2 regions of the Pseudonocardia tropica genome follow, and region 1 is predicted to be linked to the other one. Evidence: predicted binding sites of a transcription regulator. Region 1 holds the regulator's gene; the other holds the start of a gene.
The links. Region 1 encodes LexA, which represses DNA repair genes until DNA is damaged. Its sites were predicted from a motif close to CGAACACGTGTTCG; they were not measured.
Positions count from the first base shown of each region.

Region 2: the regulator LexA is predicted to act here: its motif matches at 4,497-4,510, upstream of imuA' (DnaE2-dependent mutagenesis accessory factor ImuA').

Region 1 is NZ_JBEDNP010000014.1:112,515-119,841, reverse strand. Features, by position in the region: gene hflX (GTPase HflX) at 1-1,172, shown strand, start outside; gene WHI96_RS21620 (hypothetical protein) at 1,229-2,236, shown strand; gene lexA (transcriptional repressor LexA) at 2,265-3,023, opposite strand; gene WHI96_RS21610 (hypothetical protein) at 3,253-3,492, shown strand; gene WHI96_RS21605 (hypothetical protein) at 3,656-4,285, shown strand; gene nrdR (transcriptional regulator NrdR) at 4,769-5,260, shown strand; gene WHI96_RS21595 (vitamin B12-dependent ribonucleotide reductase) at 5,353-7,327, shown strand, end outside.
Region 2 is NZ_JBEDNP010000008.1:130,932-138,258, forward strand. Features, by position in the region: gene WHI96_RS15085 (M28 family metallopeptidase) at 1-1,233, shown strand, start outside; partial or broken gene WHI96_RS15090 (DNA polymerase Y family protein) at 1,973-3,154, opposite strand; gene imuA' (DnaE2-dependent mutagenesis accessory factor ImuA') at 3,321-4,412, opposite strand; gene purH (bifunctional phosphoribosylaminoimidazolecarboxamide formyltransferase/IMP cyclohydrolase) at 4,685-6,244, opposite strand; gene purN (phosphoribosylglycinamide formyltransferase) at 6,237-6,845, opposite strand; gene WHI96_RS15110 (cell division protein PerM) at 6,969-7,327, opposite strand, start outside.

The sequences.
Region 1 (7,327 bases):
TCGGCTCCGGCAAGGTCGAGGAGCTGCTCGGGACCGTCCGCGCCACCGGGGCCGACACCGTGATCTGCGACGGCGAGCTGTCCCCCGGCCAGCTCCGCCAGCTGGAGGAGCGGCTCAAGGTCAAGGTCATCGACCGGACCGCGCTGATCCTCGACATCTTCGCCCAGCACGCCCGTTCCCGGGACGGCAAGGCCCAGGTCGAGCTCGCGCAGCTGTCCTACCTGCTGCCGCGGCTGCGCGGCTGGGGTGAGGCGCTGTCCCGGCAGGTCGGTGGCCGTGCCGCGGGCGGTGTCGGTATCGGTGGCCGTGGTCCCGGTGAGACGAAGATCGAGCTGGACCGGCGCCGGATCCGTGCGCGCATGTCGAAGCTGCGCCGTGAGATCGGTGCCATGCGCCAGGTCCGCGAGACCCAGCGCGGCAGCCGTCGCCGCAACGAGATCCCCTCGGTCGCGATCGTCGGCTACACCAACGCGGGCAAGTCGAGCCTGCTCAACCAGCTCACCGACGCCGGGGTGCTGGTGCAGGACGCGCTGTTCGCGACGCTGGACCCGACCACCCGCAAGGCGCAGACGCCCGACGGGCACGACTACACCCTCACCGACACCGTCGGGTTCGTGCGGCACCTGCCGCACCAGCTCGTCGAGGCGTTCCGCTCCACGCTGGAGGAGGCCGCCCGGGCCGACCTGCTGGTGCACGTCGTCGACGGGTCCGACCCGCTGCCCGACGACCAGATCGCCGCGGTCCGCCAGGTGCTCGTCGAGGTCGGGGAGGCCGCGGGCGACACGATGCCGCCCGAGCTGCTCGTGATCAACAAGACCGACGCGGCCGGTGACCTCGCGCTGGCCCGGCTGCGGCACGCCCAGCCGGACGCGGTGTTCGTCTCCGCGCACAGCGGCGCCGGGATCCCGCAGCTCCGGGAGCGCATCGCCGAGCGCCTGCCGCGCCCGGAGTACGAGGTCGACCTCCTGCTGCCCTACACCGAGGGTGCGCTGGTCGCGCGGCTGCACGACGACGGCGAGATCCTCGCCGAGTCCCACACCGCCGACGGCACCCGGATCCGGGCGCGGGTGAAGCCCGAGCTGGGCACCGCGGTGCTGCCGTTCGCGGTGGCGGGCTCGGCCCTGCCGACCGGGACCGGCACCGACCTGCCGGCGACGGCGGCGGGCCACTGAGGGTCGGGCTCGCGGCCGCGGCCCTCGGCCTCACCGGGGTCCTGACGGGCGCGGCCGTGCCGCCCCCGGCGGCGCAGCCGGTCTGCACGGTCGACGACCCGCGGCTCGCGGAGCTGTCCGGGCTGGTCGCCGAGGGCCGGCCCGGCGCGGACCCGCAGCGCTACCACGCCGTCGTCGACGGCGGCGGGACCGCGCGGGCGTTCACCCTGGACCCGGCCGGCTGCGCGGTCACCGGCACCCGGCAGGCCGACGTCCCGGTGACCGACGTCGAGGACCTCGGCCTCGGACCGGGCGGGGATCTGTGGCTCGCCGACACCGGCGACAACAGGGCGCAGCGCGGGTCGGTCCGGCTCGTCGTGCTGCCCCCGGCCGGGCCGCCACGGGTGCACGACCTCGTCTACCCCGACGGTCCGCGCGACGTCGAGACACTGCTGGTCGGCGACGACGGCGTGCCCCTGCTGGTCGACAAGGCCACCGGTGCCGCCGGGGTCTACCGGCCCGCCGCGGCGCTGCGCGACGGCGGGGACCCCGTGGAGCTGCGCCGGGTGGCACAGGTCGTGCTGCCCTGGTCCGGCACCGGCGGCGGGCCGCTCGGGCCCGCCGGGTCGCGCACGGTCACCGGCGGCGGGGTCTCACCGCCCGAGGCCGGGGGCGGGCGCGCCGCCGTGCTGCGGACCTACACCGACGCCTGGGTGTTCCCGCTGCCCGCCGGCGGACCGGCGACGGCCGACGCGCTGGTCGCGGCCCTGGACGGGGCGCCGCTGCCGGTGCCGTTGCCGGGGGAGGCCCAGGGTGAGGCGGTCGCCCCGGACGGCCGGGGCGCGCTGCACTCCGGGAGCGAGGCGCGGGGCCCGACCGCGGCGGCGATCACGGTCGTCCCGGGCGCGGTGACCGCGGCGACCGTTCCGCAGGCACCGGTCGTGCCCCAGCCCGCCGAGGTGCCGGAGTACCGCACGTACCCGTCGTGGCTGCCCGCCGCGGGCGGGGCCGCGGCGCTCGGGGCGCTGCTAGTCGCCGGCGCCGTCGCGATGTCCCTGCACGGACGGCGCCGCCGGTCCCGCTGACCGCGGGACCGGGCGCCGCCCGAGGCGGTCAGAGGCGGCGCAGGACCGCCACGACGCGGCCCAGGATCGACGCGTCGTCACCCGGGATCGGGTCGTAGGCGTCGTTCGCGGGCATCAGCCAGATGTGCCCGTCCTTGCGGCGGAACGTCTTCACGGTCGCCTCGCCGTCGATCATCGCGGCCACGACCTCGCCCTGCTCGGCCACCGGCTGCTGGCGCACGACGACCCAGTCGCCGTCGGTGATCGCGGCGTCGACCATCGAGTCGCCCTTGACGTTGAGCAGGAACAGCGTGCCCTCGCCGACGATCTCGCGCGGCAGCGGGAAGACGTCCTGCACGGCCTGCTCGGCCAGGATCGGGCCACCGGCGGCGATGTCGCCGATGAGCGGCACGAACGCCGGCGCCGGCCGCGCGGAACGCAGGTCGGCGGTGTCGGTGTCGGAGTCCGCACCGTCGGTACCGGCGATCTGCTCCGGGCTGCGGACGTCGACCGCGCGGGTGCGGTTCGGGTCGCGCCGGAGGAAGCCCTTGCGCTCCAGGGTGCGGAGCTGGTGGTGCACCGACGAGGTGGACGTGAGGCCCACCGCGTCACCGATCTCGCGGACGCTGGGCGGGTAGCCGTACCGGTCCACCCAGTCCCGGATGACGGCCAGGACCTTCTTCTGTCGCGGGGTCAGGCCGCGGGTGTCGGCCGCGGGCTCGGGGAACTCCCGGACCTTCGCGGATCCCCGGTCCTCGGCGGTGCCGGTCACGCCGGGACCACCGTGTCCGGTGTCGTCCGCTGCCATCGCATTCGCCTCCTCGGGGTACCTACGACGACGACCCTAGCCGCCGCGGGCCCGTTCGCCAAACATGCGTTCGAAGTCGCCCGGGGCGTGTCGTGGATTCCGTCGGGCCGCGGTGGTACAACATCGCACAGGCGTTCGATCGAACACCGGTTCGATCGAACGCGGTCCGCGTCGCCGTCCGGCCGCGCGGGGGCGACCGGCAGCGGGAACGGCAGCGGGGGTGGCGATCGTGGGTACGGCGGTCATCGAGGACGTGACGGTCACCGGGCGGGTCCCGGTGCGCACCACGGCCGGCAGGGTGCGGGCCGTCCCGGCGCCGGGTGTCGTGCGCCGTGCGGTGGCGGCGTCGGGCGTCCTGCTCGCCTCGGCGGCCGCGGTCGTCGTGCTCGGGGTCCTCGCCGAGGTCGCCGACGTCGCGGTCGCCACCCACGGCCCGGTCGGGTCGTCCGCGGTCGGCGCGCCACGCTGAGAACGCCCCCGGCACGGTCGATGAGCTGCGGGAACGCGGTCGTTGTCGGTGCCGGGTGCTACACCGCTCGTACGCCCGTTCGACCGGGCTCGGGGAAGGGCCGGTCGGGAGCGGGGGAGAGGAGACCGCCCGGGGGACGGGCGGTCCGACGGCAGGAGGAACCATGCGAGAGCTCGACGAGCGGATCCGCGAGCACGGAGCGGTCGGCTGCCTGACCGGCGCCCCGGCGCCCGGCACCCCCACCTTGCGCGCCCGGCGCGCCGCCCGGGAGCGGGTGCGGACCGCCGACGCTCGCGCCGGTGCGTCGGCGGCCGGCTCGTCGGCCGCCGCGCGCGCGGCCCACCGGTGGGCCGCCCACGGTGCGCACGAGCGCGCACTGACCGAGTCGGTCGCCCGTCATCCCGCGACCCGTTCCCGGCGCGCCTCGGGGTCCGGTGCCTCGGGGTCCGGTCCCGCCGGCGGTCCGAACGTCGCGGTCCGGACGCCTCGGTGCACCACCCCGGCCCCGGGGTCGACGGCGACCCCGGCGCGGCCCGCGGCGCCGCCCCGTCCTCGGTCGGTGGCCGAGCCGGCACCGCGCACCGTCGGTCCGTCGGCCCGGCGCTGCCTGGTCCCGGCGCGCCCGCGCCCGGCCCGCAGCCGGGTCCGCGGGCGCCTGGAGCGGGTCCTCGCCGGGGTCGCGGCCCTGCTGTGCGCGACGACCGCGGTGGTGGCACTCGGGCTGCTGGGCGACGCGGCGGCGGGCTGGAACGCTCCCGCGGCCGCCGTGCCGTCGGTCGGTGCCGTGCGCTGACGTCGTCCTGCGCCGCGGATCGCAGCGCGGTGCCCGGTGGTGACGGTGCGGAGCGACGGACGCCGTGCCGGCGTCGCACCGGGTGACGGCGTGTGCGAGGACGGCGTGCGGGTGTCGGGACGCGGTCGCCGGGATGTCGCCGGAGGGGTCGGCGACGTGCCGCCGGGCGCGTCCGCCGGGCGTGTCCCCGCATCGGGTGGCCGCCGGTCGCGGTCGCTGCGGCCCGACGGACGGCGCCGTCCACGGCGTTCCTCGGCGCCACCAGCGCCGATGTCCCACTCCATGATCGTCGGTGACGGACCGGTCGCGGAACGTGGTGTGCCAGGCTCGGATCCCGATCGGGCGATGCTCGGCGTGGCACCGGGCCCGGGATGGCGTACCCCTAGATGTAGGGGTTACATTGGTGTCGTTCCGCCACTGGTTGGGGGGACGGATCGCTGCGGAGAGTCTCCGGAACGTCACGGAAGAGGGGTGTGAGCGTCCATGCGCTGCCCGTTCTGCCGACACCCGGACTCCCGCGTGATCGACTCCCGGACCGCCGACGACGGGACCTGCACCCGCCGGCGCCGGTCCTGCACCTCGTGCGGACGACGGTTCACCACGGTCGAGGAGGCCGTGCTGGCCGTCGTCAAGCGCAGCGGGGTGACCGAGCCCTTCAGTCGGCAGAAGGTCGTCGGCGGGGTTCGGCGGGCGTGCCAGGGCCGGCCGGTCGACGAGGACGACCTGCAACAGCTCGCCCACCGGGTCGAGGAGACGGTGCGGGCGCGCGGGGCGGCGGAGCTTCCCAGCCACGAGGTCGGGCTGGCGATCCTCGGGCCGCTGCGTGAGCTCGACGAGGTCGCGTACCTGCGGTTCGCGAGCGTCTATCGGTCCTTCTCCTCCATCGAGGACTTCGAGAAGGAGATCGCCGACCTGCGTTCGGCGGCTGCCGGGGAAGCAGCCGACGACGAGGCCGGCCACCACCCGGACGGCTGAGCGGCGCGTCGTCGTCGCCGGGCGTACCGGGAAGAGAGCCGTCCGCGCACCCCAGCGTGCGGGCGGAGAAGCGTCGGATGCGGAGGCAGTTCATGACCGAGACCGTCGGGGGCCCGACGACAGACACCGGTGAGAGCGCGGCGGCCAAGCCGTCGCGTGGTCGCGGGAGGACCGGCGCCAAGCGCGCGCCCGGTCTGACCGTGCAGCGTGTCTTCACCACCGAAGGGGTCCACCCCTACGAGGAGGTGGAGTGGGAGCGCCGCGACGTCGTCATGACCAACTGGCGCGACGGCACCGTCAACTTCGAGCAGCGCGGCGTCGAGTTCCCGCGCAGCTGGTCGGTCAACGCCACCAACATCGTCACCAGCAAGTACTTCCGCGGCGCGGTGGGCTCGGAGACCCGTGAGTCCAGCCTCAAGCAGCTCGTCGAGCGGGTCGTCGGCACCTACAGGCGGGCCGGCGTCGAGCACGGCTACTTCGCCACCGACGCGGACGCCGAGATCTTCGACCACGAGCTCACCTGGATGCTGATCCACCAGGTGTTCAGCTTCAACTCGCCGGTCTGGTTCAACGTCGGGACGCCGAGCCCGCAGCAGGTCAGCGCCTGCTTCATCCTCTCGGTCGACGACACGATGGAGTCGATCCTGAACTGGTACCGCGAGGAGGGGCTGATCTTCAAGGGCGGCTCCGGTGCCGGCCTGAACCTCTCGCGCATCCGCTCGTCGAAGGAGCTGCTGTCCTCGGGCGGCACCGCCTCGGGCCCGGTCTCGTTCATGCGCGGTGCCGACGCCTCCGCGGGCACCATCAAGTCCGGCGGCGCCACCCGGCGCGCGGCGAAGATGGTCGTCCTCGACGTCGACCACCCCGACATCGAGGAGTTCGTCGAGACCAAGGCGAAGGAGGAGGCCAAGGTCCGCGTCCTGCGCGACGCCGGATTCGACATGGACCTGGGCGGCTCCGACATCACCTCGGTGCAGTACCAGAACGCCAACAACTCCGTCCGCGTCACCGACGAGTTCATGCGCGCCGTCGAGGGGGGCACCGACTTCGGTCTGCGTGCCCGGATGACCGGTGAGGTCATCGAGCGCGTCGACGCCCGCACGCTCTTCCGCGGCATCGCCGAGGCGGCCTGGAACTGCGCCGACCCGGGCATCCAGTACGACGGCACGATCAACGACTGGCACACCACCCCGGAGTCGGGGCGCATCAGCGCGTCGAACCCGTGCTCGGAGTACATGCACCTGGACAACTCCAGCTGCAACCTGGCGTCGCTGAACCTGCTGAAGTTCCTCGACTCCGACGACCGGTTCGACGCCGAGACCTTCGCCAAGGCCGTCGAGCTGATCATCACCGCGATGGACATCTCGATCTGCTTCGCGGACTTCCCGACCGAGCCGATCGCCGACACCACGCGCAGGTTCCGGCAGCTGGGCATCGGCTACGCCAACCTCGGCGCGCTGCTCATGGCGACCGGCCACGCCTACGACTCCGAGGGCGGCCGCGCGCTCGCCGGGTCCATCACCTCGCTGATGACCGGCGCCGCGTACAAGCGCTCCGCCGAGCTCGCCGGCGTCGTCGGCTCGTACGAGGGCTACGCCCGCAACGCCGAGGCCCACCAGCGCGTCGTCCGCAAGCACGCCGCCGAGAACGACCGCATCCGCACCTTCGCCTCCAGCTTCCCGGTGCAGAAGCTCGCCACCGAGGTCTGGAAGCAGTGCCAGGACGTCGGGCAGGTCAACGGCTGGCGCAACGCGCAGGCGTCGGTGCTGGCCCCGACCGGCACGATCGGCCTGATGATGGACTGCGACACGACCGGCATCGAGCCGGACCTGGCGCTGGTCAAGTTCAAGAAGCTGGTCGGCGGCGGTTCCATGCAGATCGTCAACCAGTCGGTGCGCCGCGCCCTGGACAACCTCGGCTACCAGGCCGAGCAGGCCGAGGCGATCGTCGAGTACGTCGCCGAGCACGGCCACGTGGTCGACGCCCCGGGCATGAAGCCCGAGCACTACGAGGTGTTCGACTGCGCCATGGGCGACCGGACGATCGCCCCGATGGGCCACGTCCGCA
Region 2 (7,327 bases), on a different contig from region 1:
AACCGCGCGGTGGGCACCCCCGGGTACGACGCGGCCGTCGACCACGTCGTCGGGACGCTGCGGGCGAGCGGGTTCGAGGTGTCGACCCCGTCGTTCGAGGTGCGCACCTTCTCCGCGGGCGACGCACGGCTGACCGTGGCCGGCGCACCGGTGACGACCGAGGTGCTCGGCTTCTCCCCCGCCACCCCGCCCGGCGGGCTGACCGCGCCGCTGTCGCTGCGCCCGCGCACCCCGCAGGACCCGACACCGGGCTGCGACGCCGCCGACTACACCGGGATGCCGGCCGGGGCCATCGCCGTCGTCGAGCGCGGGACCTGCGAGTTCGGCCAGAAGTCCCGGCTCGCGGGGGCGGCGGGCGCGGCGGCGGTGATCGTGGTCAACACCGAGGACGCGGCCCTGCCCGCCACCCTCGGCGACACCCCGGGGGTCGTCCCGACGGCGGCCGTGACGAAGACCGCCGGAGCCGCCCTGCGCGACAGCCAGCAGGCGTCGCTGGTGCTCGACACCACGATCCGGCAGCAGACCTCGCGGAACGTGATCGCCGAGACCACCACCGGCGACCCGGGCCGGGTCGTGGTCGCCGGGGCCCACCTCGACAGCGTGCCCGAGGGCGCAGGCATCAACGACAACGGCAGCGGCAGCGCCGCCCTGCTCGAGATCGCGCAGAAGCTCGGCGGCTCCCCGCCGGTCGGCCAGAAGGTGCGCTTCGCGTGGTGGGGCGCCGAGGAGATCGGCCTGGTCGGCTCGACGAAGTACGTCGAGGGACTGTCCGAGGCCGACCGCGCGCGGATCGCGCTGTACCTCAACTTCGACATGGTCGGCTCGCCGAACCCCGGCTACCTCGTCTACGACGGCGACAACTCCGACGACCTCGGCGGCGAGGCGGGCCCGCCCGGTTCCGACACCGCGGAGCGCGTCCTGACCGAGGCGCTGGTCGGGGCGGGCGTGAACGGCCCCGAGGGCACCGCGTTCGACGGGCGCTCGGACTACGGCCCGTTCATCGAGGCCGGCATCCCGGCCGGTGGCCTGTTCACCGGCGCCGAGGAGCAGAAGACCCCGGAGCAGGCGCAGAAGTGGGGCGGCACGGCGGGACAGTCCTACGACCCCTGCTACCACACGGCCTGCGACCGCCTGACCAACATCGACCGGACCGCGCTGGACCGGAACGTGACGGCGATGGCCTCGGCGATCGGCCGGTTCGCCGTCGACCTCACCGGGGTCCCGCAGCGCTGACCCGCCCGCGGCGGCCGGTGGCTCAGTCGTAGACACCGGTCACCTCCCACCGGCCGCCGCGGTGCACGAGCAGCAGGGCCGTGCCGTCGGCGAGCAGGACCTGCAGCCGGACCGCGGGCCCGGGGCCGTCGGGGGCCCACCAGCGGGTGTGCACCGGCCAGGGGCCGGCCCAGGCGGTGACCTCCCGGTCGGGGCCACCGCCCGCGATCCGGCGTGGGACGCGGTCGAGCAGGTCCGGCGCGGCCGGGTGCACCTCGGCACCGTCCGCGGCGAGCAACCGGACCGGGACCGGGTCCGGGGGCACCGTCGCCGGGGACGGTGCCGGGAGCCGGCCGGGCCAGGTCGCCGGGGGGTCGACGGGTGGACGACGGCCGGGGGCACGGCGGGGGTGTGCGGTCCCGGCCCTCCCCCCGTCCGGGGGCGCTCCTCCCCGCCGGCCCTCGGTCCGCTCCTTCTGCTCGGCACCGTCCTTCTGCTCGGCACCGTCCTTCTGCTCGGCACCGGCGCCGTCCGTGGCCCGGGCGCCGTCCGCGCTCCGGGTGCCGCACCCGGTCGGGCCCGTTCCGGGAGACACCGTTCCGGGTAGCGCGTCTCCGGCCCGGGTCACCACCCACCGCCCCGGGACCGGCGCGTGCGCGGCAGGGTCCGTCCGCCCCGCACTTCCGCCGGGTGCCTCGGGGCCGTCCGCCAGGGGGACCGTGGCCCCCGGCCGGGCGGGGACCGCCGTGTCCTCGACGACCCGCTCGTCGCCCCACGGCACCAGCCGCACCCGGTCGCCCGGGTCCCGGCCGCCCGTCGGGACCGCGGTGAGCACCGCCTCCGGCCCGAGCAGCGCCTGCACCCGGACCAGGGCCCGCCCGGCCCGCTCGTCGCCCTCGCCGACGTCGCCCCACAGCCCGCGCTGCAGCGCCCCGGCGACCACGGTGTCCTCCGGGGTGAGCCGCAGCGCGACCAGCGTCCCGGAGCCGCCGCGACCGAGCCACGAGTCGAGCTGCCAGCGCACCCGGTCCACCGTCCCGGACGGCGTCAGCGGCTCGGCGCACCGCCAGACCCGCAGCAGCTCCTCCCCGCTCTCCGTGCGCGCGTGCACACCCAGCCGGGTGCAGGCCAGGCCGTGCCCGGCGAGCGCGGTGTGCAGCCGGGTCGCGAGTGCCCGCGCGGCGAAGGCGGCCGCGTCGACCCGGTCCACCGGCGGGTCCAGCTCGACCGCCGCGGACAGCTCCTCCGGCGGGACCCGGCGCGCGGGCGGACGGGGGTCGAGCCCACGGGCGAGCCGGTGCGCGGCCACCGCGTCGGCGCCGAAGCGCGAGGCCACGTCGGCCTCCGACAGCGACGCGAACGCCCCCAGCGACCGCAGCCCCAGCCGGCGCAGCAGGTCCACCAGCGCGGCCCGGTCGACATCGGGGTCCCGGTCCAGCTCGGCGACCTCCAGCGGTGCGAGGAACTCCGCCGACCGTCCCGGCGGCACCCCGCGCCCCCGGCGGGCGGCGAGCGCGGCGGCGAACATCCCGTCCGCGACGCCGATCTGGCACTCGGTCCCGGCGTGCAGCGCGACCTGGTCGATCAGCCGCTCCACCGCGGCGCGCTCCCCGCCGAACCAGCCGACCGGACCGCGTGCGGGCAGCACCAGCAGCCCCGGCCGCACCACCTCGACGCCGGGGGCGAGCGCCTCCACCGCGGCGGCGACCGGCTCGAACAGCCGGGCGTCGCGCCCCGGGTCGGGGGCGAGCACCACGAGCTCCGGGCACCGGGCCTGCGCCTCCCGGCGCCGCAGCCCCCGACGGACGCCGTGCCGGCGGGCCGTCGCCGAGCAGGCCAGGACCCGGTTGGCGTGCAGGACCGCGGCCGGCCGGTCCGCCGGGACGTGCGCGGCGCGGGCGGCGGCGGTGACCGGCCAGTCCGGGGACCAGACCGCCAGCACCCGCGGGTCGGGCTCCGCCCGCCCACCGCCGCCGCCCGTGTTCGCTCCGTCGTGCGGGCTCGTCCTGACACCCGCGCTCCCGCCGACGCCCGCGTCCGCTCCGCTGCCCGTCCCCGCCCTGACGCCCGTGCCCGTCACGCTGCCGCCTCCGTCGTACCGGGCGTGCTCATCCGGCCGCCCGGGCCACGGGTCGCGCGACCGGGACCTCGCCCACCGCGGCCGCGGAGACCGCGGGCACCGACGGCGCCGAGGCGATCGCGGGCACCGACGGGACCACGGGGACCGGGGGCGCCGCCGGGGCGGGGACGACCGTCCCGCCGGGGCCCGGGAGGAGCACCTCCACCCCCCACCCGGCCGGGCCGATCCCGCGCCCTTCCGCCCGGACCTCGACCCGCCGGGACCGCAGCCGCCCCGTCCCGCGGCCGACGCCCTCCCAGCGCGGACGGGTGCAGCACAGCCGCAGGTCGGCACCCGGCCACCCACCGAGCGCCAGCAGCACCGCGCCCCGCTGCCGGGCCCGCGCGGCGAGCCGCTGCCGGTCCCCGGCCCGCAGCCCGGCCCGTTCCGGACCGGCCACGACCACGAGGTCCAGTCCGTCCAGCAGCGCCGCGGTCACCCCGACCAGGTCCGCACCGGGGTCGGGGACCAGCGCCAGCCGGTCCAGCCGCACGCCCGCCTCGGCCGCGGCCGTCGCGCCGAGGCCGGGGCGGCCGACCACGCCCGCCCACGCGCCCTCCGCGGACGCGGCGGCCAGCAGCGCGAACAGCAGCGACCCCGCGCCGGACCCCACGCCCACCGCCACGGTGGACCCCCGCCGCAGGCCCCCGCCGGGCAGCAGACCGGCCAGCGGCCCCGGCACCGGCAGCAGGTCGGCCTCGGTCACCGGACGCGCCTCGACCGTCCCGGCGCTGCGGGCCGGGGGCTCCGGCTCCGGGCAGGGCCCCACGGGCCCCGGCCGGGACCGCTCCAGGCCCGCCCGGGTCTCCGTGCGACGCAGGACGTGCCGGGCCCGGGCGAGCCGCTCGGCGGCCGAGCCCGCCGGGGACCCCGGCCCCCCGGCCGGGCCCCGCGCCCCGGGCAGCGGCTCCCGCCCGCCCCCGGGGACACGCGACCCGGCCCCGACCACCGGCCCGGACCCCTCCGGACCGGTGTCGTCCCCGACGTCGACGCCGGCTCCCCCACCGGCACCGCCGACCACCCGGCCGACCGCCACCGCTCCCCCGACGACGACCGGCCCCTCGCCCGCACCGACGCGCACCGCAGTACCTCCCCGCCACACACCGCGCCACGACCGAACGGCCGCGACCTCGCCCGGCGCGCCGCGGGGAAGGCGACGCGTGCTCGAACTGACGTTCGAAGCATAGGGCCTGTGCCGCCGCTCCGCATCCCCCGGGTGGGGTGGTGACGACGACGGGGAGGACCGTCGCACGCACCCCCGACATTCTCGGCCGGAACACCCTCTGAGCTGCCCGAACGCCGACGGCCCGGGCCGCGCGAGGCGGTCCCGGGCCGTCGGGGTGGGGCGGTGGGTCAGTGGGCGAAGTGCCGTGTCCCGGTCAGGTACATCGGCACGCCCGCCTTCGCGCAGGCCGCGACGACCTCGTCGTCGCGGACCGAGCCGCCGGGCTGCACGACGGCGGCGACACCGGCGTCGAGCAGCACCTCCAGCCCGTCGGGGAAGGGGAAGAACGCGTCGGAGGCGGCGACCGAGCCGCGGGCGCGGTCCCCGGCCCGGGTCACGGCGAGCTTCGCCGCGTCGACCCGGTTGACCTGGCCCATGCCGACACCGACCGCGGCGCCGTCGCGGGCGAGCAGGATCGCGTTGGACTTCACCGCGCGGCAGGCGCGCCAGGCGAACGCGAGGTCGTCGAGCACCTCGGGGGCGACGGCGTCGCCGGTGACGAGCTTCCAGGCGGCCGGGTCGTCGCCGTCGGCGTCGACGAGGTCGCGCTGCTGCACCAGCAGCCCGCCGGAGATCGGACGGAGCTCGGTACCGGTGCGGGCGGCGCCGTCGGGGATACGCAGGACGCGGACGTTCTTCTTGCGCTGGAGCACCTCGAGGGCGCCGTCGGCGTAGCCGGGGGCCACGACGACCTCGGTGAAGATCTCGGCGACCTGCTCGGCCATCGCGACCGAGACCTCGCCGTTGACCGCGATGACCCCGCCGAACGCCGACACCGGGTCGGTGGCGTGCGCCTTGCGGTGGGCCTCGGCGACGTCGGCGCCGACCGCGATCCCGCACGGGTTGGCGTGCTTGATCACCGCGACCGTGGGGCGGTCGCCGTGGTCGTGCGCGGCGCGCCAGGCGGCGTCGGCGTCGACGTAGTTGTTGTAGGACATCTCCTTGCCGTGCAGCTGCTCGGCGCCGGCGAGGCCGGAACCGGTGCCGTCGGTGTAGAGCGCGGCGGCCTGGTGCGGGTTCTCGCCGTAGCGCAGCGGGCGCTCGCGGGTCCAGGTGGCGCCGACCCACTCGGCGGACACGTCGTCGTCGCCCGTGGGGAACTGCTCGCCCATCCAGGTCGCGACCGAGACGTCGTAGGCGGCGGTGTGCCGGTAGGCGTCGGCGGCCAGCCTGCGACGGTCCTCCACGACGAACCCGCCCGCGCCGACCTGTTCGAGCACCCAGGCGTAGCGCGACGGGTCGACGACGACCGCGACGCTCTCGTGGTTCTTCGCCGAGGCCCGCACCATCGCCGGGCCGCCGATGTCGATCTGCTCGACGGCCTCGTCGCGGCTCGCGCCGGACGCGACGGTCTCGCGGAACGGGTAGAGGTTGGACACCAGCAGGTCGAACGGCGCGATGTTCAGCTGCTCGAGCTGCGCGAGGTGCTCGGACTTGCGGGTGTCGGCGAGCAGCCCGGCGTGCACCCGCGGGTGCAGGGTCTTGACCCGGCCGTCGAAGCACTCGGGGAACCCGGTGACCTCCTCGACGGGGGTGACCGGGACGCCGGCGGCGGCGATCCGCTGTGCGGTGGAGCCGGTCGAGACGATCTCCACCCCGGCGGCGTGCAGCCCGGTGGCCAGGTCGAGGAGACCGGCCTTGTCGTAGACGCTGATCAGGGCCCGGCGTACCGGCCTGCGCTCACTCACTGTTCACCTCGTGGGGTTGGGCGGCGGCGGCGAACCGTCGCACGGTCGCGACCAGCAGCCGTCGTTCCTCGGTCTTGATGCGCTCGTGCAGGGAGGTCTCGTCGTCACCCGGGAGCACGGGGACCTCCGCCTGCGCGAGCACCGGTCCGGTGTCGAGCCCGGCGTCGACCTCGTGGACGGTCGCGCCGGTGACGGGCACCCGGGCGGCCAGCGCGTCCCGGACGGCGTGCGCGCCGGGGAACGCCGGCAGCAGCGCCGGGTGCGTGTTCAGCATCGGGCATCCGAGCGCGTCCAGGAAGGTGGGGGAGACGAGCTTCATGAACCCCGCCCCGACGACGAGGCCCGGCCGGTGCGCGAGGACGGCCGCGGCGAGCGCGGTGTTCCAGGCGTCGCGGTCGGGGTGGTCGGCGACCCGCTCGACGAAGGTGGGGACACCCGCGGTGCGGGCCCGGTCGAGAGCGGTGGCACCCGCGCGGTCGGCCCCGACGGCGACGACGGTGAACCCGGCGCCCGCGGTGTCGAGCAGTGCCTGCAGCAGGGTGCCGCTCCCGGAGACGAGGACGACCACCCGCAGCGCCCCGTGCCGCTCCTGCGCGCCCACCGTGTCCCTTCCTCGCCGGTCCGGGCCGCTCCACGGCCCCTGGCCAGGGTAGACGCGCCCTCCGACGACGACGGCGCCCGGTGCGGTGGCCCGGGTCACCCGGCCGGGGGCCGGGTCGTCGGGTCAGTCGTCCCGGGAGCGGTCGCGGGCGCGCGTGATGCGGTCGGCCCGGTCCTCGGCACGCCGGCCGGACGGGTGGGCCGCCCGACGGTCCCCGTCGTCCCCGTCGTCCCCGTGGTCCCCGTCGTCGCCGTGGTCCCCGTCGTCGCCGTGGTCCCCGTCGTCGCCGTGGTCCCCGTCGTCGCCGTGGTCATGGTCGGTGGCGTGGTCACGGTCGGTGGCGTCCTCGGCGGCGCGGCGTGCGGCCGGGCGACCGTCGGGCTCGGCGTCGGGGTAGGGGTAGAAGGTGTCGTGGTCCCCGTCGTCGTCCCACGCGGCGTCGGCACGGCGGGCGGGCGCCCCGGCGGTGCGACGGCGTTCGA